DNA from 3 places in the Metapseudomonas furukawaii genome. Region 3 is predicted to be linked to each of the others. Evidence: riboswitches for the same ligand, from Rfam matches in the RefSeq annotation. Region 3 holds a riboswitch; each other region holds the start of a gene.
What was found. A riboswitch is a leader RNA that binds a small molecule or an ion and turns the genes downstream of it on or off. The one in region 3 is predicted to bind cobalamin.

Region 1: another riboswitch for cobalamin. It lies ahead of KF707C_RS03875 (energy-coupling factor ABC transporter permease); the one in region 3 lies ahead of cobG (precorrin-3B synthase).
Region 2: another riboswitch for cobalamin. It lies ahead of btuB (TonB-dependent vitamin B12 receptor); the one in region 3 lies ahead of cobG (precorrin-3B synthase).

Annotation. Positions count from the first base shown of each region.
Region 1 is NZ_AP014862.1:831,195-836,904, forward strand. It holds gene KF707C_RS03870 (acyl-CoA dehydrogenase family protein) at 1-1,206, shown strand, start outside; cobalamin riboswitch at 1,260-1,460, shown strand; gene KF707C_RS03875 (energy-coupling factor ABC transporter permease) at 1,509-2,189, shown strand; gene amn (AMP nucleosidase) at 2,308-3,783, shown strand; gene KF707C_RS03885 (MBL fold metallo-hydrolase) at 3,803-4,870, opposite strand; gene KF707C_RS03890 (pseudouridine synthase) at 4,949-5,578, shown strand; gene KF707C_RS03895 (DUF2788 domain-containing protein) at 5,602-5,710, opposite strand, start outside.
Region 2 is NZ_AP014862.1:4,248,372-4,254,081, forward strand. It holds gene KF707C_RS19580 (cobyrinate a,c-diamide synthase) at 1-1,028, opposite strand, end outside; gene cobO (cob(I)yrinic acid a,c-diamide adenosyltransferase) at 1,028-1,639, opposite strand; gene btuB (TonB-dependent vitamin B12 receptor) at 1,651-3,522, opposite strand; cobalamin riboswitch at 3,589-3,803, opposite strand; gene KF707C_RS19595 (hypothetical protein) at 3,842-4,162, opposite strand; gene KF707C_RS19600 (O-methyltransferase) at 4,172-4,822, opposite strand; gene KF707C_RS19605 (C40 family peptidase) at 4,831-5,355, opposite strand; gene KF707C_RS19610 (C40 family peptidase) at 5,495-5,710, opposite strand, start outside.
Region 3 is NZ_AP014862.1:668,279-673,988, reverse strand. It holds gene KF707C_RS03120 ((2Fe-2S) ferredoxin domain-containing protein) at 1-30, opposite strand, end outside; gene KF707C_RS03115 (cobalt-precorrin-6A reductase) at 27-758, opposite strand; gene KF707C_RS03110 (cobalt-precorrin-5B (C(1))-methyltransferase) at 755-1,852, opposite strand; gene KF707C_RS03105 (bifunctional cobalt-precorrin-7 (C(5))-methyltransferase/cobalt-precorrin-6B (C(15))-methyltransferase) at 1,883-3,085, opposite strand; cobalamin riboswitch at 3,220-3,391, shown strand; gene cobG (precorrin-3B synthase) at 3,480-4,796, shown strand; gene KF707C_RS03095 (precorrin-8X methylmutase) at 4,793-5,419, shown strand; gene KF707C_RS03090 (precorrin-2 C(20)-methyltransferase) at 5,416-5,710, shown strand, end outside.

The DNA of each region.
Region 1 (5,710 bases), 160 kb from region 3:
CTGCAGCCCGAGGTCGCCGACCAGTGGCTGCCGAAGATCCTTTCCACCGAGTACGACCCCCGCAACCTGCCCATGGAGCAGAAGACCGGCCTGACCATCGGCATGGCCATGACCGAGAAGCAGGGCGGCACCGATGTCCGCGCCAACACCACCCGCGCCCATCCGGTGGGGATCCCCGGGCCGGGGCAGGCCTATGAACTGGTGGGCCACAAATGGTTCTGCTCGGCCCCCATGTGCGACGCCTTCCTGACCCTGGCCTACACCGACAAGGGCCTGTCCTGCTTCCTCCTGCCCCGGCACCGCCCGGATGGCCGCCGCAATGAGTTCTACATCCAGCGCCTGAAGAACAAGCTGGGCAACTGGTCCAATGCCTCCAGCGAAGTGGAGTACCGCGGCGCCCTGGCCTGGATGGTGGGGGAAGAAGGGCGCGGCGTGCCCACCATCATCGAAATGGTCGCGCTGACCCGCTTCGACTGCATGATCGGCTCCAGCGCCCTCATGCGTCAGGCCCTGACCCAGGCCGCCCACCATTGCGCCCACCGCAAGGTCGGCGGCCGCGTGCTGGCCGAACAGCCCCTGATGCAGAACGTCCTGGCCGACCTCGCGCTGGAAAGCGAGGCCGCCCTGGCCCTGACCCTGCGCATGGGCCGGGCCCTGGACAACGCCCATGACGAGCAGGAGGACAGGTTCGCCCGCCTGGTGACGGCGGTGGGCAAGTACTGGATCTGCAAGCGCGCCCCCGCGATGATCAACGAGGCCGCCGAGTGCCTGGGCGGCGCCGGCTACGTCGAGGACAGCATCCTGCCACGCCTCTACCGCGAAGCCCCGGTCAACTCCACCTGGGAAGGGTCGGGCAACGTGCAGTGCCTGGACGTGCTGCGGGCCCTGTCCAAGGAGCCCGGCGTACTCGACGCGCTGTTCGCCGAACTCGGCGACGGCCACGGCGATGCGCGCCTGGCGGGCTTCATCGGCAAGCTGAAGCAGGGCTTCGCCGACACCGGCGACATCCAGTACCGCGCCCGCCAACTGACCGAGGACGTGGCCGTGGCGCTGCAGGCCAAGCTGCTGCTGGAGGCCGGAAACGCCACGGTATCCGATGTCTTCATCGCCAGCCGGCTGGAGGGGCACGGCCGCGTCTACGGCACCCTGCCACGGGGAGTCGATGTCGAGGCGCTGCTGGCCCGCAGCACGCCGCACCTGGTTTGAGTCCATGCCGGCTGGTTCCCGGGCGATTCCGCTGTTCTTTGTGCAGCCGCGACGTTAATGTTGCCGCCGATGGTTCCGACCCCCGAGGTCGGTGAAAAGGGAACAGGGTGAGGCCTCGCAAGGGCCGATTCCCTGGCTGCCCCCGCAACTGTAAGCGGCGCACGATGCCCAACATGCCACTGGCCAGCCGGCCGGGAAGGCGGGCGAAGTACCAAGCCGCGAGCCAGGAGACCTGCCATCGTCACCGGGCCCAGCCCCCAACTCATCAGGTCACCGCGCGGTGGGCGCGGAAAGGAACCGATATGCACATCGAACCCGGCGTCGTCGAAGGCGCCAAGCTCTTCCTCAGCTATGCAACTGCCGTGGCCGGTCTCGGCCTGACGGCGAAACTCGCCCGTGACGCGGTGCGCGAGAACGGCGGCGTCGCCGCCCTGGCGCTGCGCAGCCTGCTCACCACCGCCCTGGTGTTCGGTTTCTTCGAGGTCCTGCCGCACCATCCGGTGGGCGTCTCGGAGGTTCACCTGATCCTCGGCTCCACCCTGCTGCTGATGTTCGGCGCCGGCGCCACCGCCATCGGCCTGGCCGCCGGCCTGTTGATCCAGGGCCTGTTCTTCGCGCCCTTCGACCTGCCGCAGTACGGCATGAACGTGACCACCCTGCTGGTGCCGCTCTGGGGCATCCATGAACTGGCCAGGCGCATCATTCCCGCGCGTACCGCCTATGTGGACACCTCCTACAAGCAGGCCCTGGCGCTGTCCACCGCCTACCAGGGCGGCATCGTCGCCTGGGTCGCCTTCTGGGCCTTCTACGGCCACGGCTTCAGCGCCGAGAACCTGGCGTCCGTGGGCAGCTTCGGCCTCGCCTACATGAGCGTGGTGCTGGTGGAACCGCTGATCGACCTCGGCGTGCTGGCCGCCGCCAAGTCCCTGACCCGCTACAGCCAGGGCCCGCTGTTCAACGTCCGCCTGCACCAGCCGGCCTGACGATTCCGCCCGGCGGCCAGGCCGCCGGGCACTTCGCGTTTTTCGTCGCCTTCCAGGCTGGTCGCGCCGCGTTTGCATGGCGCAAGATAGGGCCGAGTCCCCTGCCAGGAAGCAGACCGTGAGCAGTCCATCGTTCAGCGAATTCGTCGTTGCCGCCACCGCCGAGGAGGCCGTCGACCGCCTCGCCGCCCTCTACCAGCACGCCACCCAGTCCCTCAGCCAGGCCCTCAAGCGCTATATCAAGGAACGGACCCTGCCCAGCGCCGCCGAGCGGGCGCTGTTCCGCTATCCCGAGCTACGGGTCACCTACCACTGCCAGGGCGAGGTCCCCAGCACCGTGCGGGCCTACGCCAAGGTCCAGGTGCCCGGCACCTACAGCGTCACCGTCACCCAGCCCGCGTCATTCCGGGGCTATCTGCTGGACCAGCTGTCGCCGCTGATGGCGGATTACACCGTCACCGTGGAAGTCGGCGTCAGCCAGCAGAACATTCCCTATCCCTATGTGGTGGAGCAGGGCGACGAGCTGGCCGGCTCCGGGGTGACCGCCGCCGAGCTGGCGCGGGTCTTTCCCAGCACCGATCTCTCCGCCGCCAGCGACGGCGTGGCCGACGGCCTGCACGACTGGGACAACGTCGACCTGATGCCCCTGGCCCTGTTCGACGCCGCGCGGGTGGATTTCTCGCTGCGCCGCCTGGTGCACTACACCGGCAGCGACTGGCGCCATGTGCAACCCTGGATCCTGCTGACCAACTACCATCGCTACGTCGACCAGTTCATTCGCCACGGCCTTGACCAGTTGCGCGAGGACCCGCGCTTCCTGCGCATGGTGCTGCCGGGCAACGTGGTGGTGGAGCGGGGCATGGACGAAGGCGAGATGCAGGCGATCATCGACGGCGTGGTCTGGCACCGTTACCAGATGCCGGCTTACCACCTGCAGGCCGCCGATGGCCATGGCGTCACCCTGGTGAACATCGGCGTCGGCCCGTCCAACGCGAAGAACATCACCGACCACCTGGCGGTGCTGCGCCCCCATTGCTGGCTGATGATCGGTCACTGCGGCGGCCTGCGGCAGTCGCAGACCATCGGCGACTACGTGCTGGCCCATGCCTACATGCGCCGTGACGGCATCCTCGACCGGGTGCTGCCGCCGAACATCCCGCTGCCGGCCCTGGCGGAGGTCCAGCAGGCCCTGCAGGAAGCCGCCGCCCTGGTGACCGGTGAGCGGGGCGAAGACCTCAAGCGCCGCCTGCGCACCGGCACCGTGCTGACCTACGACGACCGCAACTGGGAGCTGCGCTGGGCCCAGGAGCGGCCGCTGATCAACCTGTCCCGGGCGGTGGCGGTGGACATGGAGAGCGGCACCATCGCCGCCCAGGGCTATCGCCTGCGGGTGCCCTACGGCACCTTGCTGTGCGTGTCCGACAAGCCCCTGCACAGCGAGATCAAGTTGCCGGGCTCGGCCAGCGCCTTCTACCAGCGGGCGGTGAGCCAGCACCTGCGCATCGGCATCGCCGCCCTCGACCTGCTGCGTGCCCAGCTCCACTCGCTGCATTCCCGCAAGCTGCGCAGCTTCGACGAGCCGCCGTTCCGTTGAGTCCGGTGGTGCGCCCCGCTCAGTCGGCGGTGCGCGCCACTTCGGTGTCCAGCGGCGGAACCTGCCACTGGAAGCCAGGCGTCGGCACCCGGAAAACCTCCGGGTCCACCTGGTGGTCGGCCAGGGCGCGGGCCAGGTCCCGGGGCGGGGCGAACTGGCCTTCGTCGGTGAGGTTGAAGGTGCCGAAGTGGATCGCCAGGCTGCTGCGGCAGTCCAGTTGGCGGTGGGCCTGAACCGCATCGTCCGGGTTCATGTGGTTGTCGCGCATGAACCAGCGCGGCGCGTAGGCGCCGATGGGCAGGGCGGCGAAGCGCATGGGCCCGAAGCGTTCGCGGATCAGGCGGAACTCCGGCCCCAGGCCGGTATCGCCGGGGAACAGGAAAGGACCGTCCGGGGACTGGATGACGAAGCCCATCCACAGGGTCTCGTTGGTGTCGCTGCGGATACGCGCCGACCAGTGCTGGACCGGCACCGCGTTCAGGGTCAGCCCGCCCGGCAGTTCCAGGGCTTGCCACCAGTCCATCTCCAGCACCCGGGTGAAGCCGGTTTCGCGGATCAATGGCCCGTTGCCCAGGCCGGTGACCACCCGGGCCAGCGGGAAGCGCTCGGCCAGGGCCCGCAGGCTGTAGAGGTCCAGGTGGTCGTAGTGGTTGTGGCTGACCAGGATCAGGTCGATGGGGGGCAACTGGTCGAGATCCAGGCCGGGGGGATGGTGGCGCCGGGGCCCGAGGAAGCTCAAGGGGCTGACCCGCTCCGACCAGACCGGATCGGTCAGCACGTTCAGCCCACGATGCTGCAACAGCAGGGTGGCGTGATTGATGTAGGTGACCCGCAGCTCGTCCCCCTCCACGCGCTCCGGCACATCGGGCGGCGCCTCCGGGCCGGGCTGGTCGATCCAGTCGGCCTGGGTCTCGCGGCTGAACTGCCAGCGCAGGAAGTCGCGCAGGTCCTTGTGGGGCTTGGGCTCCAGGTTGTGGAAACGGCGGCCGTCGAAGTGGGCCGTGGTCGGCCCCTGGTAGGGCGCACGGTGGAGGCCGGCGAGGGTTTTCAGGCTGATCAGCCAGGTGGGGCGCAGGGCACGCGGCATGGCGTTCTCTCTTGCGGCAGGATCGGAGTCAACCTAGCATGCCCGTCCCGTTTCGCGATCCCCAACCCGTATCCAGGCATGTCCCGTCCCCCGCGTCCCGCCCGTTCCCCGTCCCGCAGGCCCGGCGCGGCCCCCCGCCGCGTGCCCAAGGCGCCGCCCGTGGAGCCGCGCCTGGTGCTGTTCAACAAGCCCTTCGACGTGCTGACCCAGTTCAGTGACGGCGAGGGCCGCGCGACCCTCAAGGACTACATCGACATTCCCGGCGTCTACCCCGCCGGACGGCTGGACCGGGACAGCGAAGGCCTGCTGCTGCTGACCAACGACGGTCGCCTGCAGGCGCGCATCGCCGACCCGAAGCACAAGCTGCCCAAGACCTACTGGGTACAGGTGGAAGGCGAGCCCACCGATGAGCAGTTGCAACGCCTGCGCGACGGCGTGGAGCTCAACGACGGGCCGACGCTACCGGCCGAGGCGCGACGTCTGGAGGAGCCCCGGCTCTGGGAGCGCGACCCGCCGGTGCGCTTTCGCAAGACCGTGCCGACCGCCTGGCTGGAGCTGGTGATCCGTGAGGGACGCAACCGCCAGGTGCGGCGCATGACCGCCGCCGTGGGGCTGCCCACACTGCGCCTGGTGCGCGTCAGGATCGGCCCCTGGAACCTCGATGGGCTGGGGCTAGGTGAGTATCGGGAGGTCCCCGCGACGCTCTGATCCGGGGGCCAAGCCTGGAGGGCTCAGATGCCTTCGAGGCTGCCGATCACCAGCGTCTTGATCACGAAGCCCAGCACGCCCAGGCCCAGGGCGAGGAACAGGATCATGGTGCCGAAGCGACCCGCCTTGGAC
Region 2 (5,710 bases), 2.6 Mb from region 3:
AGGCCGAGCAGATCGGCGGCTGCGCCCGTCACGTCGGTCAGCCCCTCCAGCAGGTAGAGCATGCCGCCACATTCCGCGAGGATCGGCTTGCCGGCCTGATGATGCGCGCGGATGGCCTCCGCCATGGCGCGATTCCCGGCCAGTTGCGGCAGATGCAGTTCCGGATAGCCGCCGGGCAGATAGAGACTGTCCACCTCCGGCAAGGCGTTGTCGGCCAACGGCGAGAAGAACCTGAGTTCGGCGCCCAGCTGTTCGAGGAGGTCCAGGTTGGCCTGGTACAGGAAGGCGAACGAGGTATCCCGCGCAACGCCGATGCGCACGCCGGCCAGGTCGGGCCGCTCTCCCGGCGCCTCCGGCGCGGCGAAGCGGACCGCGGGCGGCAAGGCCACCTCGGCGCTGGCGGCCAGCGCATCGGCGGCGGCATCCAGGCGGGCATCCAGGTCCGCCAGTTCCTCGGCCTGCACCAGTCCCAGGTGCCGGCTGGGCAGTTCCACCTCGCTGCTGCGTGGCAGGGCGCCATACCAGCGGATCCAGTCCGGCAGGCTGTCGCGGATCAGGTCGCTGTGCCGCTGGCTGCCGACACGATTGCCCAGCACCCCGGCGAACGGCAGGTCCGGCTGGTAGGTGGCCAGGCCCACCGCCAGGGCGCCGAAGGTCTGGGCCATGGCCGCGCCATTGATCACGCCCAGCACCGGAACGCCGAAGCGTCGGGCCAGGTCGGCCGCCGACGGCGAGCCGTCGAACAGCCCCATCACCCCCTCGATCAGGATCAGGTCGGCGTCACCGGCGGCCTCCCAGAGCAGGCGACGGCTCTCGGCCTCGCCCACCATCCAGAGGTCCAGCTGGTACACGGGATGGCCCGAAGCCCGGGCGAGGATCATCGGATCGAGGAAATCCGGACCGCACTTGAAGACCCGCACCCGGCGCCCTTGACGGGCGTGGAGACGCGCCAGGGCTGCCGTGACGGTGGTCTTGCCCTGCCCCGAGGCCGGGGCGGCGATCAACAGGGCGGGACAGGAACGTTCCATCAGAACTCCACGCCCTTCTGGGCCTTCACGCCGGCCTTGAAGGCGTGCTTCACCAGGCTCATCTCGGTGACGGTGTCGGCGGCCTCGACCAGGCCCTCCGGCGCGCCCCGGCCGGTGGCCACGACATGCTGGTGCTCCGGGCGAGACTGGATGTCCCGCAGCACCTCGTCCAGTTCCAGGTAGCCGTGCTTCAGCGCGATGTTCAGCTCATCCAGCACCACCAGCCCCACCCGGGGATCGTCCAGCAGCTCACGGGCGATCGCCCAGGCCGCACGGGACTTCTCGATATCGCGCTGGCGATCCTGGGTGTCCCAGGTGTAGCCCTCGCCCATCACGTGGTAGCTGACCTCCTCGGGAAAACGCCGGAAGAAGGCCTCCTCCCCGGTGGACATGCCGCCCTTGATGAACTGCACCACGCCCACCTTCATGCCGTGGCCAAGGGCCCGGGCCACCATGCCGAAGGCGGAGCTGCTCTTGCCCTTGCCGTTGCCGGTGTGCACCAGCAGCAGGCCGTACTCGTCCCGGGCCTGGGCGATCTTCTCGTCGATCAGCGCTTTCTTGCGCTGCATGCGGGCCTTGTGGCGGGCATCGCGTTCGGCGGATTCGGTCATGGTCGCTCCTGTCAGAGGGCTTGGTAGCGGACGGTGAAATACACGGCCTGGCCGGGCTGGTTGTAGTCCAGCGCGGTCTCGTAGTCGGCGTCCAACAGGTTGGTCACCCTGGCCTGCAGGCGCCACTCATCGTCCAGCCAGTACTCACCGCGCAGGTCGAGGGTGGCGTAGCCGGCCACCTCGTTGCGGTTGGCCAGATCGTCGTAGCTGCGGCCCTCTGCATGAAGGGTAGCGCCCACGCCAAAGCGGCCGATGCGGCGATCGATATCGAGATTGAAGGCCTGCTGGGGGCGGCGCGGCAGTTCATTGCCGGCGTTGGCGCTGCCATCGCGGTTCTCGGTGTCGAGGAAGGTGGCATTGGCGCGCCAGTCCCAGCCCAGCCATTGGCTGCCGAGGACCAGCTCGAGGCCGTCGATGCGGGCCTTGCCGATATTGTTCGGGCCACCGAAGGGGCCCAGGGTGGAGTCGTAGGCAATCAGGTCATCGATATCGTTGCGGAACAGGTTGGCGGACCAGTGCCCCCACTCATGCCGACCGGACAGCGACGCCTCGATGCTTTCGGAGGTCTCGGCATCCAGGTTCGGGTTGCCGTAGCCCGGGTAGTAGAGCTCGTTGAAACTGGGCGCCTTGAAGGCCGTGCCATAACTCAGGCCGAAGCGTACCGCCTCGCTAAGTGCCAATCCCCAAGCGGCGTTGCCAGTGTCGTGGGTGCCGAACTGCTCGTTGTCGTCGCGACGAAGACTGAGCTGCCAGTCCTGGCGACCGTGCTCGCCCAGATACTGGACGAACCCGCCTTCATTCTTGCGCGAGTCCTTGTCGAAGGGGGTGGAGCTGCTGACCTGGTCCCGTTGCCAGTCATAGCCGAGGGTCAGTACATGCCCCTCGGCCAGGGTGACGTCGTTGAGCCAGGATGCACTGTCGCGCTTGGAGTCGAAGCGAGCATCGAACTGGCCATCCACTTCGCTGCGGGACCTGTCCTCGCTGCGACCGGCCTGCAGGGTGACGTCCCACGCCTCGAGCGGACTGAAGCGCGCCCGGCCGCCCGTGACCGACTGGCGGTTGTCGGCATTGGCATCGTGCCCCCCCAGGGGATGGAAGAAGCCGAAGCGGTCGATATCGTCGTAGTCGTTATGCGCCCTGGCACGCATCAGGGTGCCGTCCAGCTCCAGTCCGTTGTCGAAACGGAGTCCCGCCCGCAGGGTGCCGGACAGATTGCGATAGCCGTCGGCGTCCGGCTCGTAGTAATTGCTCCCCTGGCGACGGGAGTTGATGCCATCGGTGTCCTGGCTGCTGACGCCCAGGTTGTACCAGGCCTTGTCGTCGCCACCGGCCACGCCGGCGCTGCCTTCATAGCTGTCGTGAGTACCGTAGCCGGCGGAGAACCAGGGTTTGGCACGACCATCGCCACCGCCCTTGCGGGTGAAGATCTGGATTACGCCACCGATGGCTTCCGAGCCATAGAGGCTGGAGCGCGGACCACGAACCACTTCGATGCGCTCGATCAGCTCCACCGGAAGGTCCTGGAAGGCTGTCAGGCCGGCGCTGACCGACCCCACCTTGACCCCGTCGATCAGCACCAGGACGTGGTCGGACTCGGCGCCACGCATGAACAAGGTGGTGTTCTTGCCCGGGCCGCCATTGTTGCTCAGGGTCACCCCCGGCACCCTGCGCAGCAGCTCGGGCACCGACCGGGCCTGGCTCCGCTCGATCTCCTCACGATCGATCACCGTGGTCGCGGCCAGGCTGGCCCTGACCGGCCGTTCGCTGCGGGTGGCGGTGACCACCTGTTCGTCCAGGGTCAGGGGCGCGGCGGCCAGGAAGCTGGAAAGGGATGTGCCGCCCAGCAGCGCAAAGGCCGCGGGCTTGATTAAAGGCTTGCGAATCAAGATCTGCTCTCCGTCGCGCCACCCGCGCGACATCTGTGGGGTCTGCAGGGCGGAAGGTCCGCCGTGCGCTGGTTGCACCAGGCCGGTCTCCGGGCTTGCGAGTGGAGCCTGGCTCCCCTGCCGCGCCTTCCCATGCGTGTGCACAGTGGCCGAATGCGGCTGTCGACTCGCCTACCGTTGCGGGGGCAGCGCCGGAATCTCCCATGGGGGATGGACCGGCTTCCCTGTTTCACCCCTTCGACGCAAGGTCAAGGGGCACCTGAGGCAGGCGCGAAGGGTAGAGGGTCGTCGGGACAGCGTCAATCGCACCCGCCGATCAGTGCCTCGGCGTGAATCCAGCGGGCTTGCCGGCCAGCCAGTCGACGAAGGTGCGCAGTCGCTCGTCGGCCAGGAGCGCTTCGCGGGTGTTGAAGGTGAGCGCCAGCTCCTTCTCGCTGAACAACCTGTGGATCTGGTTGTGGCAAGGGCGGCACACCCAGAGCGTGGCGGTGATGCGCTCGATGCGATCGAAGCGCTTCTGCACGTAAGGCTTGTCGTGGAGCGCCCTGGGGATCAGGTGATGGCGGGTCAGCGCGGCGGCGCGCCTGCAGAGTTCGCAAACGTCCGGCTGGGGTGGCAGGCGGATGGACTCGGCCATGGTCCTCGCTCAGCGCTTGCGGCAGAGGGTCAGGCCATCGCCCAGGGGAAGCAGGGACAGGTCGACGCGGGCGTCGTCCCGCAACGCGCGATTCAGCGCCTGGATGGCGCGGGTGTCCTCGCTTTCAGGCTCGACCTCCAGCACCCGACCGCTCCAGAGCACGTTATCGAACAGGATCAGGCCACCCGGCCGGACCAGGCGCAACGCTTCCTCCAGGTAGACGGGGTAGTTGGCCTTGTCGGCGTCGATGAACGCCAGGTCGAAGGCACCGTCTGCCAGGGTCGCCAGGGTGTCCAGGGCCGGTCCCAGGCGCAGCTCGATGCGCTCGGCCACACCGGCTTCCGCCCAGTAGCGCCGTGCGATGGCGTTGTAGTCGCCCGGCAGGTCGCAGCACAGCAGCCGGCCGTCCTCCGGCAGTTCGGCGGCCATGCAGAGGGCGCTGTAGCCGGTGAAGGTGCCCACTTCGAGGATGCGACGGGCGCCGATCAGCTTCACCAGCAATGCCAGGAACTGGCCCTGCTCGGGCGCCACCTGCCAACGCGCCATGGGCAGCGCGAGGGTTTCTTCCCTAAGGCGCGCGAGCAGGGGCGACTCCCGCAGCGAGACCTCGAGGAGATAGCCATACAGGGCGTCGTCGAGGTTGAGCGTGCGGTTGGTCATGACGGACCTCACTGAGTCTGGGCAAATCGTGGATCGAAGAGTACGCGCTTGGCGCTGAGATAGCTGCGTTGCCAGTAGCTGTTCGACAGGCTGTCCAGACGAACCGTACCGCCAGTGCGCGGCGCATGGACGAAACGTCCCTCGCCCACATAGATGCCGGCATGGCTGACCTGACCACCACCGTTGGTGGCGAAGAACACCAGGTCGCCACTCTGCAGCGCGCTGAGCCCGACGTTCGGCGCGCCCATGGCGATCATCTCTCGGGTGGAGCGCGGCAGCTGGATACCAGCCACGTCGCGGTAGACGTAACCGATCAGGCCACTGCAATCGAAGCCGCTGTCAGGTGTATTGCCGCCCCAGCGATAGGGCGTGCCCACCAGCCCCAGGGCGCGAAACAGGACATCTTCCGCCACGGGGGAAAACTGGGCGGGCGGCGCGCGAACGACAGGGGGCGGCGTTGGCGGCGCCTTGCTCGAGCAGGCGGTGAGCAGCGCAGCCAGGGCGAGAATGGCAAGGCGATCCGGTGCGAGCATGGCAAGTCAGTCCTGACTTGAGGAATGCACGCTAATGTGCTGATCTCACAGTGATATTGCAAGTGGAAGCTGCACGACTGGGCAGAAAAAAGCCGAGGCGGTCATTCGACGGCCTCGGCTTTTCGTTTGGCGCCAAGGATCAACGGTGCAGCGGGCTGCGGCCCTGGGCGGCGCTATTCATCGCCAGGACGCGCTTGGCTTCCATGTAGCTGGCCTTCCAGTAACGGTCGTGGAGACTGTCGACACGAACACCGCCACTGCGGCTGCTGCTGGAATGAATGAACTGGTCGTCGCCGATATAGATGCCGGCGTGACTGACACGGCCGCGGCCGCGGTTGTTGAAGAAGACGATATC
Region 3 (5,710 bases):
CAGCACGCGGGCGTAAACGGTGGCGGTCATGGTGTGTCCAGGTAGGGGCCGAGTGCCTGCCAGAGGCCTTCGACCGAATCGAATTCGCGGGTCACCGGCGGCAGCGCCGGACGCCTGAGGATGAGCACCGGCAGGCCGCGCTCGCGGGCCACCTGCAGCTTGGGCTCGGTGGACTGGCTGCCGCTGTTCTTGCTGATCAGCACATCGGTGCCGAGGCGCTCGAACAGCGCGCGCTCCTCGTCCAGGTGGAAGGGCCCGCGCGAGCCGATCACCTCATGGCGCTCGCCCGGCGCCTGCCCTTGCAGGCAGCGCACCGTCCAGTGCTGGTGGACGGGCACCGCGTCCAGATGCTCCAGCGGCTCGCGGCCGAGGGTGAAGAAGGGCCGGCGGAACGGCGCCAGCGCGGCCATCAGTCCCGCCCAGTCGTCCACCTCGCGCCAGTCATCGCCAGGCCCGGCCTGCCAGCCGGGACGGCGCAGCGCCCAGCAGGGTACCCCGGCCTGCGCGGCGGCGCGGGCGGCGTTGTGGCTGATCTGCGCGGCATAGGGGTGCGTGGCGTCCACCAGCAGGCCGATGCCCCGCTCGCGGATATAGCCCGCCAGCCCCTCGGCACCGCCGAAGCCGCCGACGCGCACCTGGCAGGCCAGGTCCTGGGGCACCCTGCCGAGGCCGGCGAGGCTGTAGACATGGGCGGGGCCGAGGCTGCGGGCCAGGGCCAGGGCCTCGGTCACGCCGCCCAGCAGCAGGATGGGGGTCATGGGTTCTCCAGCGCCTCGCCGACGATGACGCCCTGACGATCGATGGCGAAGACTTCCAGGGCCACGCGGGCCGGCACCGTGCGCCGGGCGAAGGCCAGGGCGCGGGCGCAGACGGCGTTGCCCAGGGGCACGCCGTCGGCATGGGCCAGGGCCAGGGCCTGCTGGCTGGTGTTGGCGCCTTCGATAGCGGCCTGCAGGGCGCTGTCGGCCCCCAGCTCGGCGGCCCAGCGGGCCAGCTGCGGCAGGTCGATGCTGGAGTGGCGGCTGTGCAGGTCCATGTGCCCGGCGGCGAGCTTGCTGATCTTGCCGAAGCCGCCGCAGAGGCTGAGCCTGGCCACCGGCGCCTTGCGCAGGTGCTTGAGCACCGCACCGGCGAAGTCGCCCATCTCGATCAGCGCCGTGTCGTCCAGGCCGTAGCGCTGGCGCATGGCGTCCTCGCTGGCGTTGCCGGTGCAGGCGGCCAGGTGGGTGAAACCGTTGGCGCAGGCCACGTCGATGCCCTGGTGGATGGAGGCGATGTAGGCCGCGCAGGAAAAGGGCCGGACGATGCCGGTGGTGCCCAGGATGGAAAGTCCGCCGAGGATGCCCAGGCGCGGGTTCATGGTCTTCAGCGCCAGGGCCTCGCCGCCCTGCACGCAGACGGTCACCTCGAAGCCACCGGCATAGCCGAGCGTCCCGGCCAGTTCGGTGAGGTGGTCGGTCATCATCCGCCGGGGCACCGGGTTGATGGCCGGTTCGCCCACCGCCAGCACCAGGCCGGGACGGGTCACGGTGCCGACGCCGGGGCCGGCGTGGAAGCGCACCCCCGGCTCGGCGGCCAGCCGCACCCGGGCATGGATCAGCGCGCCGTGGGTCACGTCCGGGTCGTCGCCAGCGTCCTTCAGGGTGCCGGCCTCGGCGCCGCCGTCGATCAGTCGGCAGAACTCCAGGCGCAGCATCACCCGCTTCCCCTTGGGCAGGACGATCTCCACCGCGTCGGCCGCCTCGCCGCCCAGCAGCAGGCGCGCCGCCGCCAGGCTGGTGGCGGTGGCGCAACTGCCGGTGGTGTAGCCGCTGCGCAGGGGCGCGGGCTGCTCGGGGGTTTCGTCACGCATGGGAGCGTCCCGGCGAGGAACAGGCGGCCGTCATGGCTTGACCGCCTCCAGCAGGGTGATGGGCAGGGCCGAACGCCAGGTGTCGAAGTCCCCCAGCGGCTGGGCCTGGGCGACGGTGATGCGGGTCAGGCTGCCGCCGTTGTCGGCGCGGAAGGCCACCAGAGTCGACTCGCTCTGCAGGGTCACGGCGTTGGCCACCAGGCGGCCGCCCGGCTTGAGCCGCGCCCAGCACTGCGCCAGTACGCCGGGGTCGGTGACGCCGCCGCCGATGAAGATGGCATCCGGCGCCGGCAGACCCTCCAGCGCCGCCGGGGCCTCGCCGGCCACCAGTTGCAGCCCGGGCACGCCCAGGGCGTCGCGGTTGTGCCGGATGTGCGCCTGGCGTCCGGCATTGGCCTCGATGGCCAGGGCCCGGCAGGCGGGATGGGCGCGCATCCATTCGATGCCGATGGAGCCGCAGCCGGCGCCCACGTCCCACAGCAGCTCGCCGGGGCGCGGCGCCAGGCGGGCCAGGGTGATGGCGCGGACATCGCGCTTGGTGAGCTGGCCATCGTGGCGGTAGGCGTCGTCGGGCAGCCCGCAGGTCACCGGCAGCGCGCGGGTGCCGGGATCGGCCGCCACCTCCACCGCCACCAGGTTGAGGTCGGCCACCTCCACGGCGCTCCAGGCGCTGGCCAGGCCGTCGAGCCGGCGTTCGAGGGGACCACCCAGATGCTCCAGCACGGTGAGGCGACTGGCGCCGAAACCGGCCGCCACCAGCAGGGACGCGAGGCTCGCCGGGGTGCCGCCGTCGTTGCTCAGCACCAGCAGCCGCGCGCCGGGGTGCAGGTGGCCATTGAGCACCGCCAGGGGCCGCGCCACGGTGGAGAGCAGCGTCACCTCCTGCAGCGGCCAGCCCAGGCGCGCCGCTGCCAGGGAAGCGGACGAAGGCGCCGGCAGCACCCGCAGCTCCTCGGCCGGCACCTGACGCGCCAGGCTGGCGCCCACGCCGAACAGCATCGGGTCGCCACTGGCCAGCACGCACAGCGTCGTGCCCCGTCGCGCCAGCACCGGCTCCAGGGAGAAGGGGCTCGGCCAGGGTGTACGCACGGCACGGATGCAGCGCGGCAACAGCGCCAGCTGGCGCGGCGCCCCCACCACTTCGGCGGCGCCCAGCAGCGCATGCCGGGCGGCCTTGCCCAGCCCCCCGTAGCCGTCCTCACCGATACCCACAACCGTCAGCCAGGGCTGCATGGAAACTCCCGTTTCTACCGAGGTGTCAGCCGCTTGCCCTTCCGACAGGCAGCCTTTTCCTCATGTCGCTCAAAGCGGGCATAATAGCGCCCTTCATCGGTTGCCGGCGCCTGCCAGAGGTGCTGGCCGGGGGTCGTGACGAGGGTATTTCCCGTGCGATGCCCTGAGGGAACACGGTCGCACCGTGGCTGCCCCCGCAACTGTAAGCAGCGAGTCCACGCACCCTGGCCACTGAGCACCGCTCGGGAAGGCCGCGAAGGATGACGACCTGCCAGCCAGGAGACCTGCCGGTGAAACCAGTCGCGTGTGAGCGCATCGGGCGGGGTGTATCGATGCAAGCGTGTCCCTGGGCCAGGGATATTCCGGTCGCCGCGACGCCAACCAGGGTGACCCGTTGAAACAGGCCGAATCCGCTGCCACCTCCGTCCGCCCCTCGGCCTGCCCGGGGTTGCTGCGCATCGTGCAATCCGGCGATGGCGGCCTCTGTCGCATCAAGCTGCCCTGTGGCCGCCTCCACGCCCACCAGGCCCGTGCCGTGGCCGCCGCCGCGCGGCAGCAGGCCAGCGGCGTGATCGAGGCCACCAACCGCGCCAACCTGCAGATCCGTGGCGTGCGCCCCGGCGCCGAAGGCGCGCTGATCGAGACGTTGCTGGCCGCCGACCTGGGTGCGCCCTCCCCCGGCGCCGATGACCTGCGCAACCTGATGGTCAGCCCGCTGCTGGGCCTGGAGCCCGGCGTCGGCCAGACGGTCGCCGCCCTGGCCGAGCGCCTGCTGGCACTGCTGCAGGACACCCCGCGCTTCCATGCCCTGTCGCCCAAGTTCGCCCTGCTGCTGGACGGCGGCGAACCCCTGGCCATGCTGGAACACCCCCACGACATCTGGCTCGCTGCCCTCGGGCCGCAGGCCGACGCGCCCTTCGCCTTCGGCCTGGCCGGGTGCCCGCCGCTGCGCGCGGACGACGCCCCCGCCTTCGGCGCCGTGCCCGCCGCACAGGTGCCGGCCCTGGTGGAGGCGCTGCTGCAGCTCTTCCTCGACCGCGCCCGCCCGGAGCAGACACGCATGCGCCACCTGCTGGCCGACCTCGGCCCCGCCGCCTTGGTGGCGGAGCTGGAACGCCGACTCGGCACGCCCCTGCAGCCGTTGCCGGACTGGCGCCGCGACACCGCCGCCACCCTCGGCCACCTGGGCCCCGTGGACGGCCGCCATGCCGGCGCCGCCGCGCCCCTCGGCCGCCTCGACGCCGCTCAACTGGACGCCCTGGCGGACCTGGCGGACCAGCAGAGCGACGGCCAACTGCGCCTCACCCCCTGGCAATCGGTGCTGCTGCCGGCCCCCCGCGACCTCGACGGCACCCTCGCCGCCCTCGCCGCCCTGGGCTTGGTCACCGACGCCACCGCCCCGCTGGCCCGGCTCATCGCCTGCACCGGCTCCGCCGGCTGCCCACGCAGCCTCGCCGACACCAAGGCCGACGCCCTGGCCCTGGCGCCCCGCCTGCCACCCGAGGTGCAGCTGCACCTGACCGGCTGCCCGCGCTCCTGCGCCGCCGCCCACGTCGCGCCCTTCACCCTGCTGGCCCGCGCACCGGGCCGCTACGACCTCTACCAGCGCGCTCGCGACGGCTTCGGCCGGCTGCTGGCGAGCGACCTCGACCTCGAACAGGCCAGCGACCGACTGGCCGCCACTCCTGACAGCTGGAGCTCCTCCGAATGATCGATTACATCCGCGATGGTCAGGAGATCTATCGCCACTCCTTCTCCATCATCCGCGCCGAGGCGGACCTCAGCGCCATCCCGCCGGACCTGGAGAAGCTCGCCGTGCGGGTGATCCACGCCTGCGGCATGGTCGATGTGGTGCAGGACCTGGCCTTCTCCCCCGGCGCCGGCACCGCCGGCCGGGCCGCCCTGGCAGCCGGCGCGCCGATCCTCTGCGATGCGCGCATGGTGGCCGAGGGCGTCACCCGCGCCCGCCTGCCGGCGGACAACCGGGTGATCTGCACCCTCAACGACCCCGGCGTACCGGAGCTGGCCCGCGAACTGGGCAACACCCGCTCGGCGGTGGCCCTGGAGCACTGGCGCGAACACCTGGAAGGCAGCGTGGTGGTGATCGGCAACGCTCCCACCGCGCTGTTCTACCTGCTGGAAATGCTCGACGCCGGCGCACCGAAGCCGGCGCTGATCCTGGGCTTCCCGGTGGGCTTCGTCGGCGCAGCCGAGTCCAAGGACCTGCTCGCCGCCGACAGCCGGGGCGTGCCCTACGTGGTGGTGCGCGGCCGCCGGGGCGGCAGCGCCATGGCGGCGGCGGCGGTCAACGCCCTGGCCACGGAGGTGGAATGATGAGCGGCAAGGGACGGCTGATCGGCCTCGGCGTGGGCCCGGGCGATCCGGAACTGATCACGGTCAAGGCCCTGCGCCTGCTGCAATCGGCGCAGGTGGTGGGCTACTTCGTCGCCAAGGCCAAGGCCAATCGGGGCGAGGGCGGCAACGCCTTCGGCATCATCGAGCAGCACCTCGGCGAGGCCCAGCAGCGCATGCCGCTGGTCTACCCGGTGACCACCGAGAAGCTGGAGCCGCCGCTGTCCTACGAGACGGTGATCAGCGACTTCTACGACACCGCCGCCCAGCAGG